2 regions of the Shewanella sp. MF05956 genome follow, and region 2 is predicted to be linked to the other one. Evidence: predicted binding sites of a transcription regulator. Region 2 holds the regulator's gene; the other holds the start of a gene.
The links. Region 2 encodes FliA, which starts transcription of late flagellar genes. Its sites were predicted from a motif close to CTAAAGNTNNNNNNNNNNNNGCCGATA; they were not measured.
Positions count from the first base shown of each region.

Region 1 (11,495 bases), on a different contig from region 2:
TGTCGAACTCCTGAACAATATTTAGGGGAATAGCGCGGGGACGCATTCGTGATAAAGATATACACGCGACAACCACTGTCGCTTCACAATAGCAATCGCCTTGATGATCTACTAAGCGCTGGTGAAACACCAATGACGCTTTCTTTAATTCTTCGACCTTGGACTCAACCAATAAGTCTTGCTCAAATTTTGCAGCTTTACGAAAATCTATTTCTGCATGTTTTACGACAAAAGCGATATCTTCCGCCAGCAATTCAGCTTGGCGAACACCCATCGATTTTAACCATTGTGTTCGTGCCCGCTCAAAAAAATTCAAATAGTTTGAATGATACACAACACCACCGGCATCAGTATCTTCATAGTAAATTGATATGGGCCAAACAAACATAATCAGAGCATCAATTCTTAGGAGGCAAAAGTTGGCCTACTATACCGAGTAGCAACACGCTTGTGAATAATGTCTGAGGCTAAAAACAGACTTTATTTTGCTCAAAATGCGCTAAAACACCCGAATTACCTCAGGAACTGTAATAGATGAAGCTTTATTAATGTTTTTACCCAAAACATTAACAATTTTTCAAACAAAAAAGCGTAATTAAACCGCGAGTTATACGACACTAAATTAGTCGTGATTTGAGAGTAAATTGGCGGTAAAAGGATAATCAATAACACACATTAATTATCCGTTCGCTATTCGGTTTACCTTAAGCAACACAAGAGACTTATCGGCCAAGACGCCTTAATAACGCAAAGTCCGAATACTAAAGTTAAATGCTAAACATAATGCAATTATATTAGGCTGCAAAACAAAGCTTACAAAGACTTAATTTAACCTTAAAATTACAGACTAATAACCTTGCACGAATTCATTAATGCGTTGTGCAAGTCATGAGAACACAGCAAACATGATCAAGACTGTGTTAAGTGGTATCAACGCTGATACTACCCCCCTTTATCACTAAGAGATGTCACCAAAAAATCATCACTGCCTTCATTTGTTAAATATTATCATTTAGCTTAATTTGCTAATCCGACTAGTTATGCAGCTAAAATGTATAATAACTTAATAAACCGCTATTACTGGGTATAAAGCCTACTTTCACTACCAACAACCTCATTAAGTCATTAGTTTTAATAATGCGAAATCATAATTTTTCTTGTTTGTCGAATTAGAATATTCATTCTATTATAGCTTTGTTTTCAGGACACATCCGATTCAGATGCTGAAAACCAAGAACTCCAAACTGGTGTAACCCAATACCTCAGTTTACCCTAGTTCTTATGCTTGACTTCCTTCCTTAAATTTGTTGATTGCAAATTATTTAGCCCACTTGGATTAAGTGGGTTTTTTTTGCCTTTTTTTCAACAAAACCCTACAAACAATCAATATTGATTAAGATTAGGGCATCTTATTAATATTGATTGGTATTACAGCCTTTATTAAAAACATCCCGCAAAGCAAGGTTATCGGCATAATGTCCATAAATGACGCACAAAATTAAGCCCAAGCAGTTATCCACTTGGGCTGGCATATATTTATAAACGACATGCTATATAGAAGTTTAAATCTCTTTGGTTATTTTAATCACCACGCGACGGTTAGTTTGGCGCTCTTGTGCAAGATCGTTAGCCGCAACATGACGCTTTTCTCCGTGCCCTTGGGTATGAATGCGGTCTTGTGGGATACCACTGGCAACCAAAATATCTTTAACTGAGTCAGCTCGTTTATCGGACACTTTTTGATTTATTGAGCGACCACCATAGCTGTCTGTGTAAGCATCAATAAGCACAAGTTCTACTTCAGGGTCAAAAGACAAATAGCGTTGTACTTTTTGCAACTGCATTTTCGAGAAGCGCGTTAACTCCACACCCCCCTCTTGATAATTTAATACTGTAAAAGCAATATCATCAAAACTGTAAGGCAGTAAATTGGCTAAACAAGAGCGAAACTCACGATATTTGCCACCAAAGTTAGCAGACGATAATCCTACCGCTATTTTGGAACTTTGGTTGTACCAATCGGCATAATAGAAAGTCGGTTCCATACCCTGGCTTAATTCTGTCAACATCGACCATGCGGCTTTTTTAGGGACTTCGCCATTAAACTGTTTTTGATAAGATAATTGGGTAATCTCTTTAGAGTTATGTCCAGGGCGCCAACTCGGTGCACGACTAATTAACGTGGCATTGGTTACAGAATCAGGCTTTAGCCACATGTCTAATGTGAAGTGTAGATTTAACTCTTTGCCGGCATGGCTAGTAAAAATGGCCCGACCATAATCTGGAATGTCGTGTTCGAGTCGACATTCAATTGGATTATTTTCACCCACTCGCCATGCTGAGCTTTCTAAAGACGCAACATAATGTCTCAAATCGGCATGAGCCGTTGAGCAAAGACACAAACTTGTGAGTACCATCAGTTTTCGCCACATAAAAAACACCCTTTAAATCGGTTACATTCTAGTTATCGGCCTTATATAGGGTTTCTTTAGCAAACAATCATGTTTAATCGCTGATAAAAACCACAATCAAACATGACACTGCGCGTGAGTTTGCGCATAATACTCGGCTTATGTCATTTGCTCTGAAAATGATATCAATTGAGGATGAAGACTGTAATGACTGATATTTGCGACGCTAACAAGTTTAAACACCGCTTCCGTGGTTATTTCCCTGTGGTGATTGACGTTGAAACGGCAGGCTTTAATGCCAAAACAGATGCGTTGCTTGAGATTGCTGTCAGCATGTTAAAAATGAACAGTGATGGTGTCATTGAACTCGATAAAACCTTACATTTTCATATTGAGCCATTTGAAGGTGCCAATTTAGAACCCGAAGCATTAGCATTTAACGGCATCGACCCCACTAATCCGCTTCGTGGTGCTGTAGATGAAAAAGTCGCATTTTTAGAAATTTTTAAAGAAGTTAAAAAAGCCCAAAAAGCGGCTGACTGTCATCGCTGCATTATTGTCGCCCACAATGCTGCATTTGATTTAGGCTTTGTTAATCAAGCAATCGAACGCAATAGTTTAAAACGTTCACCGTTTCATCCGTTTGCAAGCTTTGATACTGCTACACTCGCAGGCTTAGCCATTGGTCATACCGTACTCGCTAAAGCGTGCAAGATGGCTGGGATTGATTTTGACAACAAAGAGGCACATTCAGCGCTTTACGACACAGAACGTACAGCGGAATTGTTTTGCCATATCGTTAATCGTTGGAAAGCACTCGGTGGCTGGCCACTTGTCAGTGCAGACGCTGATGATACTGAAGCAGAACAAATAACCTGAGAAAATAAGTAACATCCACCGACTCTTTAACCTCGGCCGGTATGATATCAGCCGATATGAGAATGGATTGAGTGTCACTCTAGATAATTTTTTCCAACAAAAAAGCTGCCGAAGCAGCTTTTTTTATTGGCTCAAACTCGCAGCATTATAGCTTTGAAGAGTTATCTTTTAAGTATGCAGCGACACCTTCAGTGCTAGCAGTCATACCTTTTTCGCCTTTTGACCAACCTGCTGGACAAACTTCACCGTGCTCTTCATGGAACTGAAGTGCGTCGATCATACGGATCATTTCATCAACGTTACGGCCTAATGGTAAATCGTTAACCACTTGGTGACGTACTTGGCCTTCTTTATCGACTAAGAAAGAACCACGGAAAGCAACACCCGCTTCTGGATGCTCAACATCGTATGCTTTACAGATTTCGTGCTTAACGTCAGCAACTAGAGTGTATTTAACTTGGCCAATACCACCCTTGTCTACTGGAGTGTTACGCCATGCGTTATGAGTAAACTGTGAATCAATAGAAACACCAATCACTTCAACGCCACGCTTAGTGAACTCTTCCATGCGGTGATCAAAAGCAATAAGCTCTGATGGGCATACAAAAGTAAAATCAAGTGGGTAGAAGAAAATAACCGCTGGCTTACCTTTAATCGCGGTAGCGAGGTTAAATGTGTCAACAATTTCACCAGAACCAAGAACGGCTGCGGCTGTAAAATCTGGGGCTGGACGGCCTACTAATACGCTCATTATCTATCTCCATTTAATGGCTTTTTACATGCTACAAGGGCACAAATATTCTTTCGCGGTTATCCACTACTTAAACATTGTTACCATTGCGACTTATTCAGTCATATACCATACAGTTAATTTAGCCGACTTATAAGTTATTTCAGTTGAAAAAAGTTTACCTGCTGAAAAATAAAACATGCAGACTCACTAATGTAATACTGCCGTGTGACAAAAATACGACAAAGCCTAATAACCTCACTTCTTTCATCCGTAAACTCAGCCATACTAACCGTTATATATGGCACCATTTTGTAATAGAGAACAATTAATACACAGGTTGATTTGTATTAAATCTGCCCAATCATTGATGTAAACCTTGCATCATCACCTAAAATTTTCATCTACGCTGGACAAACACTACTGCGCAGTCAAAAATAGCCGTCTCACTTACTTTAAAGAATTACGATTATGAATGCGGTTGTTATCGCTGTCTGTTTAATGCTGTTTTTAAGCTTTATTCGAATTAACGTTGTGGTTGCATTAACCATTAGTGCTGTTGTTGCGGGTTTAGTCGGTGGATTAGATATCCATCAAACCATCGCGGCCTTTAATGATGGTTTAGGGGGCGGAGCCCAAATAGCCTTGAGTTACGCATTACTGGGTGCATTTGCTGCAGCGTTGTCTCACTCAGGCTTAACGACATTAATTTCTCATGCCATTATTAACAAATTAGGCAAAGAACCGAATAGCAGTAACACTCAACTGGTACGTTGGTTATTGTTAGTCACCATTCTTGCTATGGCGGTTTCGTCGCAGAACATTTTACCGATCCATATCGCCTTTATCCCCATTCTTATTCCGCCGCTATTGCACGTTATTTCTAAGCTCAATATCGACCGTCGCCTTATTGCGTGTATTTTGACGTTTGGTTTAGTCACCACTTATATGATTTTACCGATCGGTTTTGGTGGGATTTTCTTAAACGATATCTTATTGGCTAATTTAAACACCAATGGCTTAAATGCCGTCACAGCCCAAATACCACAAGCAATGTTACTACCCGCCTTGGGCATGGTATGTGGTTTACTCACCGCAGTATTCATTAGTTACCGCAAACCAAGACAATATATGATTGAACAACCCGTTATTAGCGACACGATAACGCCGGTTATTAGCCGTAAAAGCATTATTATTTCGCTATCGGCCATTGTCGTTACACTCATTGTTCAACTGCAAACTGACTCGATGATTTTTGGCGCGTTAAGTGGTTTTATCATTTTTCGTTTTTCAGGGATCATTAAACAAGACATCAGCAAAGACTTGTTTAATCAAGGCGTGCATATGATGGCTAACATCGGCTTTATTATGATTGCAGCCGCAGGTTTTGCTGCTGTCGTAAAATCAACCGGTGAAGTCGGCACGTTAGTCACATCGCTTGGTGATATTATTGGCGACAATAAAGCGCTCGCGGCACTATTAATGTTGATTGTGGGTTTGCTTATTACCATGGGCATTGGGTCATCGTTTTCGACCATTCCCATTATCGCCACTATTTATGTACCATTAGCGCTCAGTTTTGGTTTTTCTGTTGCGGCAACGATTGCGTTGGTCGGTACTGCTGCCGCACTAGGCGATGCAGGTTCACCAGCATCAGACTCGACCTTAGGCCCTACAGCGGGTCTTAATGCCGACGGCCAACACGATCATATTCGTGACAGTGTGATCCCAACATTTGTCCATTACAACATTCCATTGTTAGTCTTTGGCTGGATAGCAGCCATGGTGTTGTAGAACACTATAGTCTTGTCAATTAACGTAAAATACTCATAAAAAATGGGAGCTTATTTGGCTCCCATTTTATTAACGATATTTTTTTAACGGCTTAATAATCGGTTATTTAGTCCCGAAAATCTTATCACCCGCATCACCTAAACCAGGTAAAATATACCCTTGCTCGTTTAAGCAGTCATCAATGGCGGCTGTGTATAGTTCAATATCTGGATGCGCTTGCTCTAACGCTTTGATGCCTTCTGGCGCGGCAACAAGCACTAATGCTTTAATCGAGGTACAACCGCGTTTTTTCAACAAATCGATAGTTGCAATCATTGATCCGCCCGTCGCAAGCATTGGGTCGACCACTAACGCGATACGCTCTTCAACATTGCTGACGATTTTTTCAAAGTAAGGGACAGGCTGTAGTGTTTCTTCGTCACGGTAAATACCCACAACAGAGATACGTGCACTTGGAAGATGCTCAAGCACGCCGTCCATCATACCTAAACCCGCACGTAAAATAGGCACTACCGTGACTTTTTTACCTTTAAGTTGCTCAATACTGACAGGACCATTCCAGCCATCAATGGTGACGGTTTCAGTTTCAAAATCAGCTGTTGCTTCATAGGTTAATAAACTGCCAACTTCAGTGGCCAGTTCACGAAATCGTTTGGTGCTGATATCCGCTTCACGCATCAAACCGACTTTATGACGAACCAGTGGATGCTTAACTTCAACGACTTTCATTTCTTTCTCCTAGATTTTTCGACTTTCAGGCAAATTTGACAAATGTTAGTCCATTTATCCCTTCTATAAAACATAAAGTTTCAAAAATGCAGTAAATCGTGAGCTAAACCAATAAAAAATAGGCAATTCATCGTTTTCTTTTCAGGATAAAGTAAAAACATGGCTTTCGACTAATGAGACAAACTGGTAGAATACTGCCGCATAAAATTCCATAAAACGATGTACCCTAGAGGATCCTCCGTGAGCACTCCTACCCCCCTAAGTTACAAAGACGCCGGCGTTGATATCGATGCAGGTAATGCGTTAGTTAGCAACATTAAATCAGCGGTAAAACGCACTCGCCGTCCAGAAGTTATGGGCAATTTAGGCGGTTTTGGCGCACTATGCGAATTACCGACTAAATACAAACACCCTGTACTGGTTTCGGGCACTGATGGTGTTGGTACCAAATTACGCTTAGCCATTGATTACAAAAAGCACGACACTGTAGGTGTTGATTTAGTTGCGATGTGTGTTAATGACTTAATTGTATCTGGTGCTGAGCCACTTTTTTTCCTCGACTATTACGCTACCGGTAAATTGGACGTTGAAACGGCGACCTCTGTAGTGAATGGTATTGCAGAAGGCTGTTTCCAGTCTGGTTGCGCTTTAATTGGTGGTGAAACCGCTGAAATGCCAGGCATGTACGAAGGCGAAGATTACGATCTTGCTGGCTTCTGTGTTGGCGTCGTTGAAAAAGCTGACATCATTGATGGCACGAAAGTCAAAGCTGGCGATGCGCTGATTGCTTTAGGGTCTAGTGGTCCTCACTCGAACGGTTACTCGTTAATTCGTAAAGTATTAGAAGTTAGCCAGGCCGATACCCAGCAAGATCTTGCTGGCAAGCCGCTAATAGAACACTTACTTGAGCCGACTAGAATTTATGTTAAGCCACTATTGAAACTGATTGAACAATCAGACATTCATGCAATGGCGCACATCACTGGCGGCGGATTCTGGGAAAACATCCCACGAGTCCTTCCTGAAGATTGCAAAGCCGTTGTAAAAGGTGATTCTTGGCAGTGGCCAGTGGTATTTGACTGGTTAATGCAAAACGGTAATATCGCTCAACACGAAATGTACCTCACATTTAACTGTGGTGTAGGCATGATTATCGCCCTACCAGCAGACAAAGTAGACGCAGCATTAACACTGCTTAAAGCTGAAGGTGAAAACGCTTGGTTAATTGGTGAAATTGCCACTCGTCAAGGTGACGAAGAGCAAGTGGAGATCATCTAATGAGCCAAAGCTGTCGTGTTGTGGTGCTGATCTCTGGCAGTGGTAGTAATCTTCAAGCCATTATTGATGGTTGTGACGATAACTTAAATGCAAATGTGGTGGGAGTCATTAGCAACAAACCGGATGCTTATGGATTAATCCGCGCTCACCATAGCGAAATTGATACCAGTTGCGTGATTGCTTATAAACATGAAACGCGTAGCGAATACGATGCGCGTTTGTTAGCTGCCGTTGAAAAATATCAGCCTGATTTAATTGTACTGGCTGGTTTTATGCGCATTTTAACTGATGACTTTGTTAGCCGTTTCCTAGGGAAAATGATCAATATTCATCCGTCATTATTACCTAAGTACACCGGTTTACATACTCATCAACGTGCCATTGAAGCCGGTGATGACGAACACGGTGCTAGCGTACATTTTGTTATTCCAGAACTAGACTCTGGCCCGGTAATATTACAAGCTAAAGTGCCTGTATACACTGGCGAAGATGCCACTGTATTAGCAGAGCGAGTACACGAGCAAGAGCATGCTATATACCCATTAGTGGTAAAATGGTTCAGCTTAGGCCGATTAACAATGGCAGAGGGTAAAGCGTATTTAGATGGCGAATTAATTGGTCCATCGGGCTACGCGCCAGACTAATTAGCTTACACATCAGTGCTAACCACTGATCTGTACAGACAAAAAACCTCGCTTGTTAGCGAGGTTTTTTATTGTTTGTTTGACACGCTTTGCCCTACTTAACTGGCAGTGAAATATCGGCAAACATTTCATCAATCAATTGTTGATCACGTAAAGCAACCGCTTTTTCAACCACGTCGCGGGTTAAATGCGGTGCAAAATGACGCATAAAATCATACATGTAACTGCGTAAAAAGCTTCCACGCCTAAAGCCTATTTTAGTTGTGCTATGGGCAAATAAATGACTCGCATCAATCGCGACTAAATCGTTATCGACGGCAGGATCGATTGCCATAGAAGCAATCACACCCACACCTAACCCCAAACGTACATAGGTTTTTAATACGTCGGCACTGGTTGCGCTGAACACCACCCGAGGATCTAAATCTGCACGTTTAAATGACTTCTCAATTTCAGAGGCTTTATCAAAACCAAATACATAAGTCACTAATGGGTGCTGGGCCAAATCTTCGATACTGATTTTGCCCGATTGAGTCGCCAAAGGATGATCGCGGGTCACCACAATAGAACGATTCCAGTGATAACAAGGCAACATAATCAAATCGGTATATAAATGCATGGCTTCTGTGGCGATAGCAAAGTCGGCATCGCCTCTTGCGGCTTGCTCGCTGATTTGCGAAGGCGTGCCTTGATGCATATGCAAGTTAACTTTTGGATAACGCTTAATAAACTCACGAATAATTTGTGGCAGCGCATAACGTGCTTGAGTATCTGTAGTGGCAATATTTAACTCACCTTGGTTAGGTTTGGTGTACTCTTCAGATACTTTTTTAATACTGTCAACTTTGCTTAATATATCATTAGCAATATCAATAACTTGCTGACCTGCTGGTGTAACATGAGTTAAATGCTTACCACTGCGACCAAATATTTGAATCCCTAGCTCATCTTCAAGCATGCGCACTTGCTTACTGATACCAGGCTGTGAGGTATAGAGGTTTTCTGCTGTCGATGACACATTAAGATTGTGTTTAACGACTTCTGCAATGTATCTGAGTTGCTGCAGTTTCATGGTGTGATCCTTGATTTAACCGTCACCTATCCACACATGACGCGAATAAGAATAAAGTCTATTTTGTTTTTTGCATAATTAGAACCATCGTTCAACTATGACAAAACGTTATACTAAATGTGAAATGTAATATATATAGTAATAACGAGCAAGAAAAAAAACCGATAATGCGCTCTTATGTACAGTCTGTTAATGATTTGTTTGTTTAGTTTATTAATTTCTCCACAAAACGACTTATTATTCAACGACAGCCGTAATGACATACGCTAAGATATAAGCTACTTTTGATGAAATTTTTTGATTAATTTATCTATTCGTCAAAATCACTTTTTAGCCATTATTATTGGCTTTGTCACCATGTGATATGAAAGATAAAATGGAACCTTTATGTCCTTAATTTTGGTATTAATTCTTATCGGCGCACTGCTATTACTGATTATCGGTTTTAGTATCGTCCAACAACAAAAAGAGCGCGCAGAAGCTGAACGCCGTATTGAAGTATCGCGTCAACGCGCCATTATTGACGAAACCGATGCGGTATTATCTAACACGGGTATGGCTCCTTGCTCTAGCCACATCATGCTCGTGTTATACCGCCGTATTCAAGATGCATTAGAGCAATCAGTACCCCATTCTTCTGGTCAATTAAAATCGGACTATGAACGTCGCCTTGGCGATATTAAAGCGCAAATAACCACAGTATCAAACTCTCCTAGCCAAGTGCCAGCTATTGAAAACTTTCGCTTACCAGACAATGACAGACAGGTCTTAGAGTTGGTTAAAACCCTTAAAAAACTCAAAGCCATTTTGCGAGCTGAGCACAACAAAGGCAAAGTTGACCCCACTGTATTTGCTGAAGAAGAGATGCGTATTGATAATTTACAGCTGCGCATCAATGTTGAATCAATGATTAGCCGTGCCCGTGCGGCCTGCTTTATGAAACAATATGGCTCAAGCAAACAAATGGTGACAAAAGCATTAAATACGTTGCACACGATTAAAGCCCAAACGCCAAATGATCCATTTATTGCGCGCAAGGTCGATGAAGCCAAACTATTGCTCGATGAAATCATGGGGGCACAACGCAGCAGCGAACCGAGTACACCTAAGCCTAAAAAAGAAGGTGATGATATCGATATGCTGTTTCAACCTAAAAAGAAATGGTAGTACTGCTCATTTCCATCTGTTGATCATCTCATTAGCCTCGTAAAGAGGCTTTTTTGTATCCCATCTTTAACGCTCATTAGCCAACTCAAGCATCGCGCGCCGCAATCTTTCATAATGAATATTTGATCATTTCTGTTTCACTGTTATTATACTGTTTATTTATACAGTGTTATTGCAGGTTGACTTGGTACTGATATGAAAGTGATCCCAATCTACATAGCTGGCGGCATTAGCGGCTTTGAGTCGCCTGCTGCGGAATACAAACAGCGGCCATTAAGCTTAGATGAACTGCTCATTACTCATCCAAGTGCCACGTTTATCGGTAAAGTTCAGGGAGACTCAATGACCGGTATTGGTATTTTTGATGGTGACTTAGTGATTGTCGATCGCAGTTGTACGGTCAAGAATGGCCAAGTGATTGTCGCTAATTTTAATGGTGAGTTCGTGTGCAAAATGATCGACCTCAAACGAAGATTACTACTGTCTTCCAACGATGCTTATGCCGATGTAGTGATTAATCAATATGATGACTTTAGCATTGAAGGTACGGTGATCTATTCAATACGGTGCCATGTTGAGGCAATCAATTTATGTTCGCGTTAGTTGATGCCACTTCATATTACTGCAGTGCAGAACAGGTATTTAGACCTGAATGGCGTCATCGTCCAGTGATTGTATTATCCAATAATGATGGTTGTGTGGTAGCTGCAAATCGCCTCGCAATTGAGTTAGGTATTCCCAAGTTTCAGCCTTATTTTAAAATCGCCAATCTTTGCCGCCAACACCAGGTG
Region 1 is NZ_JCAYNV010000006.1:76,814-88,308, forward strand. Features, by position in the region: gene ybgC (tol-pal system-associated acyl-CoA thioesterase) at 1-391, opposite strand, end outside; gene AC19MX_RS08350 (flagellar protein MotY) at 1,563-2,432, opposite strand; gene rnt (ribonuclease T) at 2,619-3,290, shown strand; gene AC19MX_RS08360 (peroxiredoxin) at 3,436-4,041, opposite strand; gene AC19MX_RS08365 (Na+/H+ antiporter family protein) at 4,492-5,814, shown strand; gene upp (uracil phosphoribosyltransferase) at 5,917-6,543, opposite strand; gene purM (phosphoribosylformylglycinamidine cyclo-ligase) at 6,784-7,821, shown strand; gene purN (phosphoribosylglycinamide formyltransferase) at 7,821-8,465, shown strand; gene cysB (HTH-type transcriptional regulator CysB) at 8,560-9,537, opposite strand; gene AC19MX_RS08390 (hypothetical protein) at 9,925-10,704, shown strand; gene AC19MX_RS08395 (LexA family protein) at 10,900-11,307, shown strand; gene AC19MX_RS08400 (Y-family DNA polymerase) at 11,295-11,495, shown strand, end outside.
Region 1: AC19MX_RS08350 (flagellar protein MotY) is a predicted target of FliA. The motif match lies at 2,466-2,492, and genes of this name have one in related genera.

Region 2 (11,495 bases):
CGCACCGAGAGTGTCAATGATAAGTTAGCGCTATTTATTGACTTATCAGGTATGACACAGTGCCAAACCAGTGACTTATTACCCCAATGGTTTTGGCAAACCTGCCCTGTAACAGCAACAGAAAAAACAGCCGTTGTTGAAGCCATGAGCAGCCGCCCACCCATTTGGGCCCGAGTACAAAATATGACGACTAAACAAGCTTTAGCGCAGTTGTCTAAAGCGGGTATTGAAGCTACAGCAAGTGAGTTTTTTACTGACGCCATGAGCCTGGGTCATAAAAGTATTAACCTCAATGAAGTCGACACGTATAAACTCGGGCATCTTGAGATTCAAGATCTTGCGTCGCAAGTGATTGGCCAGATCTGTCAGCCCCAAGCGAATGAACAATGGTGGGATGCCTGCAGTGGCGCTGGCGGTAAAACCTTGCAATTACGTTCGTTGATGCTGCAACAAGACCCAAATAGTCGCGGCAGTATTATTGCCTCAGATATCCGTAACAAACCATTAGAAGAACTGAACAAACGGGCTAAGCGTGCTGGTTTTAAGCATATCTCGGTTTCAGCTTGGAAGTCAGATGCCCTTCCCGTTAACCCCAATGCATTTGATGGCGTGTTAGTCGATGCACCTTGCAGCTGTACGGGCACGTGGCGCCGAAATCCTGATATGCGCTGGTTAGACGATGTCAGTGCAGTCAGCGATAAACCCGCGCTTCAATTGGATATTTTAACTCGAAGTGCTGCAGCTGTTAAATCGGGTGGGCAGTTAGTGTATGCCACATGTTCACTGTCGCCGAGTGAGAACGAGCATGTCGTGGAGGCTTTTTTGGCGCAAACCAATGAATTTGAGCTTATTCCAATTACACACCCGTTTACTGGTGAGTTATGCAACATGCTCACCATATGGCCGCAACTGGCAGACAGTGACGGTATGTTCGTCGCTAAAATGCGTCGAAAATAAGCGCGACTTCAAGCCTATTCTTATGCTTTCAATGACAATTAATTAGTCATTAGTTAGTCTAATCATTAATCAGTCTAATAATTAGTAACAAAACGCCATCAAGTTGATGGCGTTGTTGTTTTTATCTATATACCATTCCGTCTTAATAAGTGATGACTCAGAATGCGGATTGGTATTACTTTCGATGCAATCTTAAAATCAGCTCGGCTTCGGCTTTGGGTAGTTCACATTCTTGAATTAACTCTTCAATACCCGCCCCTAGCGCAACCATTTTAACCGCACGAGAATACAACTTAGCTTGTGGGTCTTGCTGGCTGGATTCTTCAATCATATCGGACTGTTGAACAAGCTTTTTTTCTAGTTCAACCACTCGACGGCCAACACCAATCGTGCCGCTGCGCAATTCTTGTAATTCGCGTTTTACAGCTTCGCGTTGGCGATCACTTTCTTTAACTAGCACGGTTAATGCGTCAACTTTAGTCTTTAACTTGCGTGATTGTTTTTGTAAGTAAAGCACCAAACCAAGGCAAATAATCACGGAAACTAGCGCAGCAATTAAAAATTCATCACCCATCAACATACCTACATTGCCATTACATAAAAGCAAAATAAAAAGCCAACAAACAATGGTTGGCTTTAGGATTACAAATTAAAAATTAAAGCTGTGTTAATTCGTCCCACTCGTCGTCTGACAATAACTTATCTAGGTCGACTAAAATCAATAATTCATTATCACGATTACTCACGCCTTGAATAAACTTAGCACTTTCTTCAGTTCCCACATTTGGCGCGTTATCGATTTCTGAGCGACGTAAATAAACCACTTCTGCAACACTGTCTACCAAAATACCAATAACTTGTTTTTCGGCTTCGATAATCACAATACGGGTAGAATCATCAAGCTCAGCTGACTGCAAACCAAAACGTGAGCGCGTATCAATGACGGTCACGACGTTGCCACGAAGGTTAATAATGCCTAGTACATAATCAGGCGCGCCCGGCACAGGGGCTATCTCGGTATAACGCAACACTTCTTGAACTTGCATTACATTGATGCCGTAGGTTTCATGGTCTAACTTAAATGTTACCCATTGTAATACTGCATCGTCTTTACCCGCAGCAACCGCTGCTACACTTCTAGAATCGCTCATAGTTAACCTCGGTCAATCGAATCCTGACAACCTAAACCTGCATCAAGCATTTCAATCAATGCTTGTACATGCAAAATGCCACACATTTGTTGTTTTACTACCCCAGCAAGCCAAGGACGCTTACCCGGTTTTTCACGCCAATTGACGTGTGATTTGTCTATCTTCACGGCATTAACCAATGACTCACAGGTTAAGCCCCAAGAACTGTTTTCTAACATAACAAGATACTGATAGTTCACTGTTTCTGCCAGTGCCGGTGTATATTTTTCTGGCATGACCCAGGCACAGGTATCAACCACATTAATTTTACTGTCGCGGTGAGTTTGCACTCCTTTAAACCATGACGGCCTACCAATGAGATGGTTAATTTTCTCTATCTTTATAATGCCACCTAAACTCACTAATGGCACGGCTAAGGTTAAGCCTGCAACATTAAAGAATAATACCTGAAATTCATCATCTAATACGTCTTGTAAATTTTGAGTAATACTCGGTGGTGTCGCCCCAGTTTGCGTTTGCAACGCTTGTTGTTGCGCGGCTTTGTCTTCAGCGAGCTTGTCATGTTTAATAATAGCGTCTTTTAATTCAGCTAGCGCACTATTATCAGTTTTTATATCGACTAACGGTTTGATTTCTTTATTCGTTAATGACGTTTTTTGTATATTTATACTTTTTAGCGCGGATTGCTCAACAGGTGTCGTCTCTGTTTGGCTGATAGCTTGACGCACTCTTTCTGCACTGGCCTTAATTTGCAGCTGTATATCAGTGCCTTTGTCGACATGCGATACCGCAGACAGTAGCTTTTCCAGTGCTAATTTATCGACTTGAGTTGCGGGTTCAGCAAAACGTCGAGCACTCGCAGCTTTTATTTGTGACGCAAATGAAGACTCAGGTTTACTGGTCACATCTGCACTCTCTTGTGCTGACTTAGCATTGTCTATCGATTTAGGATGAACCGCGATAGGTGCAGCGACTGGCTTGGTTTCAGATGTTATTGCAGGTTGGGCTTCTGCCGGTTCCTGTAATAAAATACTGAAATAATCAAAAACAGTTTCATCAACCGATTTTGACATGAGTAAACTCCCGAGCGTATAAAAAATCAAGCAGACGATTGTATGCTTTAACCCCACGACTCGTCGCAGAATAATGTGATGCGGGTAAATGCGCTAGGCTGGCATCTCTAAATTTGGTATCTACTGGGATCACGTCATTAGGCCACAATGTTTGTCCATATTTGTCTTGTAAAAACTGTAACGCTATTGGTGATGCTTTGGTGCGTTTATCGTACATTGTCGGTAACACTGTGTAGCTATAACGGGTCTTTTTAGAACGGCCCATAATTTCCATGGTTTTCACCATTCTCTCTAAACCTTTTATCGCTAAAAACTCAGTCTGCACCGGAATAATAATATGATTACTCGCCGCTAACGCATTGACCATTAATACCCCAAGCACTGGCGGACAATCAATAATGGCCACATCGTATTTGTCTTCAACTAATGATAATAAATTACGTAATACTAGCCCCATACCTTCTTGATGACCTAAAGAACGGTCAAGTGTGGCAAGTGCCATATTGGCGGGAATAATATCTAAACCTTCTATTTGAGTGGGTATCACATTTTGCATAATCAATTCTTGAGTCAAAGCTTGATGATTTAAAAACACATCATAAAGCGACCCTGGTACTTCATCGGAATCAATACCCAAGTAATAGCCCAATGAAGCATGAGGATCGGTATCAATCATCAACACACGTTGACCACGTTTAGCTAACGCTCCAGCTAAACTGGCAACCGTGGTGGTTTTACCGACACCACCTTTTTGATTTGCTACTGTCCATACTTTCAAAAAAAGCCTCTCAACTTATCATTATGCGATGGAATGCTCATTGCTGTTTTTGTTGTTTATCTTCTCGAGTGGTAACTCGAATACCGCCATTAGGCAAGCGAATCACTTTAACGCCTTGAGCATTTTCAGACACTATAACTTCATGCGTTGGTAATGTCTGTGAGCTGTCAGTCGATGGTGATAATTTGTCATTGTTAGGCGCCTCTGCTCCTGGCCCAACTAGCACACTTTTCGTGTCATTTTTGCCCGACTGACTAATCATGGCTTGGGTTTGCTCTGGATGCATTAACAACCAATTGGAAATATTTTCAGCTTGGTCTTCCGGTACCATCAATAACACTTGCGAAGATTTTAGTTGTTCAACCTCTTTTGTAAGTAAGGTCATTTTACGCCGTGAATCAAGATATAAACTGCCTAACACAAGGATGGCAACAAAGCACAAAAATAAGCCTAATCGAAGCTTAGTGATTAATGATGTTGCTGAATTAGCCACGACTGGTCTCTTTTAAAATCGCATCGGCCATATTATCAAGCGCAATAGAATGTACCGATATTCCAGCAGAAGCAACGGCTTGTGGCATTCCATATACGACACAACTGGCTTCATCTTGAGCCCAAATAGTCGCTCCAGCTGACTTAAGCATTCTGGCGCCTTCGCGGCCATCGGCTCCCATCCCAGTTAATACCACAGCCAAGACATCACCACCATAAGCTTTAGATGCTGACGCAAAAGTAATATCTACCGATGGTTTATAATTCATGTCTGCGTTACCAGCTAACACTTTTAAGCGTGCGGTCATCCCGGCGCGCTCTAACATTAGCTGCATACCACCAGGTGCAAGATACGCACAACCAGCACGCATGACGTCGCCATTTTGTGCTTCTTTCACTTCTATTTTGCATAACGAGTTTAAACGAGCAGCAAATGCGGGCGTAAACGCGGCCGGCATATGTTGAATGAGTACAATAGGGTGCGGGTAATTAGCTGGAAATGCCGTCAGCACTTTTTGTAGTGCAACAGGCCCACCTGTTGAGGTACCGATTAATAAGACTTTGTATTGTTTACCACTGGCTCGAATAGTAGACACTGATGGAGCAATCTGTGCTGATTGACGCTCAGTCACTGGCGAAGTTAATCCGCTGCGCGAGGGTAATGAAGCATTCCCAACAGCTGCAGTGCTTTGATTAATTCTTGAGCTTAATGGTCGGCGAGATGCACTTAAACTGTTGTCTGATAAGCTCGATGAACGACGAGAGTCTATTGTATTGCTAGATAATGCACTCGGAGTTGATAACGCGCTCGGTCGATACATTCGTCTGCGACCCAACGCTTTGATGCGCTGTTGTAGCAAACTAATTGCATCATCTTTATTGGTCGCGATGTCTTCAAAACGTTTCGGGAGAAAGTCGAGCGCGCCAGCTTCTAGCGCATCAAGTGTCGCTTTAGCTCCGTCATGTGTTAACGAAGAAAACATTAAAATAGGTGTAGGATTGTTAGCCATGATCTCACGGACAGCACTAATACCGTCCATAACCGGCATCTCGATATCCATCGTGATCACTTGAGGGTTTAACTTTGCAGCCATCTCAACCGCTTCTTTGCCATTAACAGCAACAGCAACGACTTCGAGATCAGGATCTTGATTAACAATTTCACTGACTCGACGTCGAAAAAAGCTAGAATCATCTACAACTAATACTTTTATGGCCATTTAATTCCTTAATTTATGGAACTTTTTTATTTTTTGTTTTTATTTTTGGCGTAATGTTTAAGTAAACCGGGAATATCTAAAATAAGCGCAATGCCGCCGTCTGAAGTAATTGTTGCTCCAGCCATACCAGGCGTGCCTTGCAACATACTGCCTAAGGGCTTAATCACCACTTCTTCTTGACCAATAAGTGCGTCGACAACAAAACCAATCTGCAAAGTGCCAAGCTGCACAATAACAACATGGCCATGCTTTTTATCACCATGCTTAAACGTCGTTTTCTTGCTATGAAGCCAATGCTCAAGATAAAACAATGGCACAGCTTTATTACGGAAAATCACCGTTAATTGGCCATCGACAATATTAGTTTTAGTTAAATCTAAATTGAATATTTCATTCACACTCGACAGCGGCAATGCGAATACTTGCTTAGACACATCGACCATTAAGGTTGGCATAATCGCCAAGGTCAACGGCACTTTAATTTCAAGAACCGTGCCTTTGCCTTTCATTGAATCAATGTGAACAGTACCGTTTAACTGATTAATGCGAGTTTTAACCACATCCATGCCCACACCACGGCCTGAAATATCAGATATCTCAACTTTAGTTGAGAAGCCTGGTGCAAAAATCAGATTATACGCTTCGTTATCAGTCATTCTTGATGCGGCATCTTCGTCTAACACGCCGCGAGTGATAGCAATTTGTTTTAGCTTTTCAGGATCCATCCCTGCGCCATCATCCTCAATTTTAAGCAGGATATGGTCACCTTCTTGACTCGCAGAAAGCGTAATGGTGCCTGTTCGAGGCTTGCCATTGGCTTCACGCGTAATCGGCATTTCAATACCATGGTCTACCGAGTTTCGCACTAAGTGGACTAATGGATCGGCTAGTGCCTCAACTAAATTTTTATCAAGATCGGTTTCTTCACCAATCATGATCAAATCAATTTCTTTATTTAATGTTCGAGCTAAATCGCGGACAACCCTTGGGAAACGGCCAAACACTTTCTTAATTGGCTGCATGCGGGTTTTCATTACCGCACCCTGCAAGTCAGCGGTAACGAGATCAAGGTTGGCCAACGCTTTAGACATTTCTTCGTCTTCGCGGGTAATGCCTAAACTCACCAGGCGATTACGCACTAACACTAATTCGCCAACCATATTCATAATCTGGTCTAAACGAGCAGTATCTACACGAACCGTCGTTTCGCCTTGTGGGACTGCATTGGCTTTAGCCGCGACAGGTACAGGCGCTTTATCTTTGGCGACTTCAGCTTTAGGTACGGGCACTGCTGCCGGCGCGGCTTTGGCAACGGGGGCTGGTGTAACAGCTTTCGGTGCGTCAGGAACTTTAGGAGGTGTAGGCGTAGCCGCTACGACAGGGGCTGCTGGTTTAGCAACGACTGGAGCACTGCCTTTACCATGTAATTCATCTAATAAGCGTTCAAATTCATCATCGGTAATTTCATCAGAGTCGACTAATGGTTCAACAACCGGTTCTGCTGGCTTAATGGGTTCGCTAGTGGTTTCAGCTTTGGCTTTAAACGATCCAGAACCATGAAGCTCATCAAGTAATGCTTCAAACTCATCATCGGTAATTTCATCACTATTGCTTGATGATGCACTGGCCGATTTAGGTGCTATGGTGTCTTGATTTACAGCGGATGTAGCTGTTGAGGTTGGGCTTTTACCTGAGCCATGCAAGGCATCGAGTAATGCTTCAAATTCAGATTCGTCAATTTCATCAATACCAGTTGAGCTAGGTGCAGAAGTAGATTGCACACTAATGTCTTCGACATATTCAGGTTCAGAGACTTCAGCGGCTTCTTCTATGATTTCAGGTTCAGCAGTTGATTGACCCATTTCAGACGGCAGTGGAGCGCCAGAGCTTAATAATTTTAGTTTTGCTAACAAGTCTGAATCGGCAGGGTCTTGTTGTTGTCCCTGTTGAGTTTGAGCAAACATGGTATTAATTGCATCAACCGCTTGCAAAATTATGTCCATTAGCTCTGCATTGACTACACGTTTACCAGTACGTAAAAGATCAAACGTGTTTTCTGCTTCGTGACACACATCAACCATGGGTTTAAGGCTTAGAAAACCTGCCCCACCTTTGACGGTGTGAAATCCACGGAAAATAGCATTAAGTAAATCACTGTCATCAGGATTATTTTCAAGAGCGACCAGCTGCTCTTGTAGAAGCTCTAAAATCTCACCAGCTTCAATTAAAAAGTCCTGGAGTATCTCTTCATCAACATCAAATGACATTAAATTGACTCCTAATTAGAAACCCAGACTTGATAGCAGATCATCAACTTCATCCTGACCCGTGACCACGTCTTCACGTAACTCAGCGTTCATGATTGGGCCTTCTGCCTCTATCTTATTATCTTTAATTGTAGGTAATGACTCAGTAGTATGGTCACCAAAAACGGTCAACATGGATACTAAATTACTCTCTACTTCGCGCACTAGTTCAATCACTCGGCGGATCATCTGACCGGTTAAATCTTGGAAGTCTTGCGCCATCAATATCTGAGTGAGCAATTCACGAAGACGGTTAGAATCATGCTCGCTATTAGACATAAACTGCTGAACATCATGACAAAGTGATTTAAATTCACCCAGTTCGATGTCGCGACGCATCAGTTTATCCCACATAGGCGTTACAGATTGAATGTTGCTTATAATGGTATCGGCCAAAGGCAAACATTCTTCAACCGCATCCATGGTTTTATTAGCAGCTTGTTCTGTCATCTCAATAACATAGTTTAATCTTTCTTTAGCATCCGGAATTTCAGTGTTCGCTAATTCAGATAAACGGTTATCAACTTGGAAATCTTTTAGTGCGCTGTGCAATTGGCGAGTGAGTTTACCGACCTCTTCAAACAGCTCACGCTGCAGAGGAGTCGCTAAATCTCTAATTAATTCGTCAGCTTTACCTTGCTCTCCCGCCGATAGCAGTTCAACAAGTTGCTGGGCCTGTTCGAGAGTAATTAACCCCGATATTGATGCCTGCATGACTTATCCTTGCTTAAGCGAGTCGTTCAAAGATTTTGTCTAACTTTTCTTTTAACGTAGCGGCTGTGAACGGTTTAACAACATAACCATTAACACCAGCTTGAGCCGCAGCAATGATTTGCTCACGCTTAGCTTCAGCCGTAACCATTAATACAGGTAAATGTTTTAGTGAATCGTCTGCACGGATTGCTCTAAGTAAATCAATACCCTGCATTCCCGGCATATTCCAGTCGGTTACAACAAAGTCAAAATGACCTTTTTGTAACATAGGTAGGGCTGTTGAGCCATCATCTGCTTCTTGGGTATTATTAAATCCCAAGTCTCGCAACAAGTTCTTAATGATACGTCTCATTGTTGAAAAATCGTCAACAATAAGAATCTTCATATTCTTGTCCAAGGTTTCCTCCGGTGAGCTGACACTCGTTTGCTCTATAATTAGTTATTATTCTTGTGTCCAATGCTTGAGTTTGGCTTTTAGTCTGAGCATGGCCTGACTTAATATCTGGCTAACTCGCGACTCACTTACCTCAAGGATGGCACCGATTTCTTTTAAGTTTAATGCTTCGTCATAATATAACGACAGCACTAAAGCATCTCTTTCTGGCAAGGTTTTAATTGCTTCAACCAGTGCAGATTGGAACTGAGTCTCGGCGAGAGAATCAAAAGCTTCATTTGGGGATTCGTCGTCTGTGGTTAACACATCCTGGGAAACACCAAGGTCTTCTATGCCTATGATTTTACCGACAGAAACATCATTTAAGATATGATGGTACTCATCGAGAGACATATCAAGTTTTTCAGCAATTTCTGTGTCTCGTGCATCGCGCCCTAACACTTGTTCAAGTTCGTCAATGACATGGGCTACACGGCGATTATTACGATGAACTGAGCGTGGAACCCAGTCACCGCGGCGAATTTCGTCAATCATTGCGCCACGAATACGAATGCCAGCAAAGGTTTCAAATTTAGCCCCTTTGGTGCCATCAAATTTTGATGATGCTTCTAGAAGCCCCATCATACCTGCTTGTAATAAATCATCCAGTTGCACTGATGCTGGCAGCCTTGCCAACATATGATGAGCAATGCGTTTCACCAACGGTGCATACTGTTCAACAATCGATGTTTTGTTATCGAACTGAGTATACGCTGCGGCTTTATTCACTCGCTCTCCCCTCTTCTACTGGTTTACGTTGTACTAAGCGTTCAACAAAAAACTCTAAGTGACCACCAGGTTGTTGCGGTACAGGCCAGGTCATAATTTTATTGGCCAACCCTTGGTATGCAATCGCAGAAGGTGATTTTGGAAAGGCTTCTACGACCAGTTTTTGTTTACGAACTGCTTTGCGCAAATTTTCATCGAAAGGAACACTAGCGACAAGCTCTAAGGCCACATCTAAAAATCTATCTGTTACTTTACTGAGTTTAGCAAATAATTCCATGCCTTCGCGTAAACTACGCACCATATTTGCCACAATTTTGAAGTGGAACACACCGTGTTCACGACTTAAAATTTTAATCAGGGCGTAAGCATCAGTAATCGATGTAGGTTCATCACATACAACGATTAATACATCTTGTGACGCCCGCGAAAAACTCAGCACCATATCTGAAATACCCGCAGCCGTATCAACAATTAAAATGTCGAACTGGGTGCGCATTTCACTAAAGGCACGAATTAAACCGGCATGCTGCGCTGGGGTCAATTCAACCATCGCTTGTGAACCAGACGTGGCCGGCACAATACCGATCCCTTTTGGCCCACGGACAATGATGTCATCTAATTCGGCATCGCCAGACAAAACATGAGATAAATTTTTCTCTGCACGGATCCCTAGCATCACATCAACGTTGGCTAAACCTAAGTCAGCATCAAGCACCAGTACACGCTTGCCCTTTTCGGCTAATGCGACTGCGGTATTAATTGATACGCTTGTTTTACCGACTCCGCCTTTACCACCGGATACGGCAATTACTTTAACTTTATCGTTATTTGGTTGATTCATCATACGTAAACCACTTGCTTGATCCCGAGTCATATCTTTACTCAAATGCATAGGCAGTGTCATTTGACCATGCCGTGTCTTGTGACGTTGGTTGTTCTGTTTCGTTTAATGCGGCTAGTGCTTGTTTGGCTAATTCTAGTGTATCAGCCACTTTCATGTCTTCTGGAACACGTTGACCGTCAGTAACATAACTCAATGGTAACTCATTTTGAATCAATACGCTCAATGCACCTGCAATTGATACTGATTCATCTAATTTAGTCAAAATAGCACCCGATAACGGAATGCGTTTAAAGTGTTCAACTGCATCTTGCAATACACGACGCTGGCCAGTGGCAGACATCACTAAATAACTGCGAATTGGGATCCTACTATTTGCAGTCAAATTATCAAGTTGTTGATAAAGACGCATGTCTCGTTGTCCCATTCCCGCAGTATCAATTAACACTAGCTTACGATTTCTAAATTGATATAAAATCTGCTCTAATTCGCTTAAATCATGTGCTTGCTTAACAGGGCAGCCCATAATTTTACCATATGTCGCTAATTGCTCATATGCTCCAATTCGATAATGGTCTGTCGTAATCAACGCGACTTGTTCAGGACCATGATGTGCAGCAAACCGCGCAGCAATTTTTGCTAAAGAAGTCGTTTTACCGACACCCGTTGGGCCAACAAAAGCAACTACACCACCACGTTTAACAATATCATCACCTTGATTATCAAGTAAATTAGCTAAACTTTGTGGTAATGCTCGCACTAAGTCTGCTGGCGTGTAGTGTTGGCTCAGCCCAGCTAGTT
Region 2 is NZ_JCAYNV010000016.1:52,502-63,996, forward strand. Features, by position in the region: gene AC19MX_RS16795 (RsmB/NOP family class I SAM-dependent RNA methyltransferase) at 1-957, shown strand, start outside; gene AC19MX_RS16800 (DUF2802 domain-containing protein) at 1,133-1,531, opposite strand; gene AC19MX_RS16805 (chemotaxis protein CheW) at 1,614-2,108, opposite strand; gene AC19MX_RS16810 (chemotaxis protein CheW) at 2,111-3,181, opposite strand; gene AC19MX_RS16815 (ParA family protein) at 3,165-3,959, opposite strand; gene AC19MX_RS16820 (membrane anchored protein in chemotaxis locus) at 3,997-4,452, opposite strand; gene AC19MX_RS16825 (protein-glutamate methylesterase/protein-glutamine glutaminase) at 4,445-5,671, opposite strand; gene AC19MX_RS16830 (chemotaxis protein CheA) at 5,698-7,938, opposite strand; gene AC19MX_RS16835 (protein phosphatase CheZ) at 7,954-8,691, opposite strand; gene cheY (chemotaxis response regulator CheY) at 8,705-9,088, opposite strand; gene AC19MX_RS16845 (RNA polymerase sigma factor FliA) at 9,134-9,853, opposite strand; gene AC19MX_RS16850 (MinD/ParA family protein) at 9,846-10,727, opposite strand; gene flhF (flagellar biosynthesis GTPase FlhF) at 10,732-11,495, opposite strand, start outside.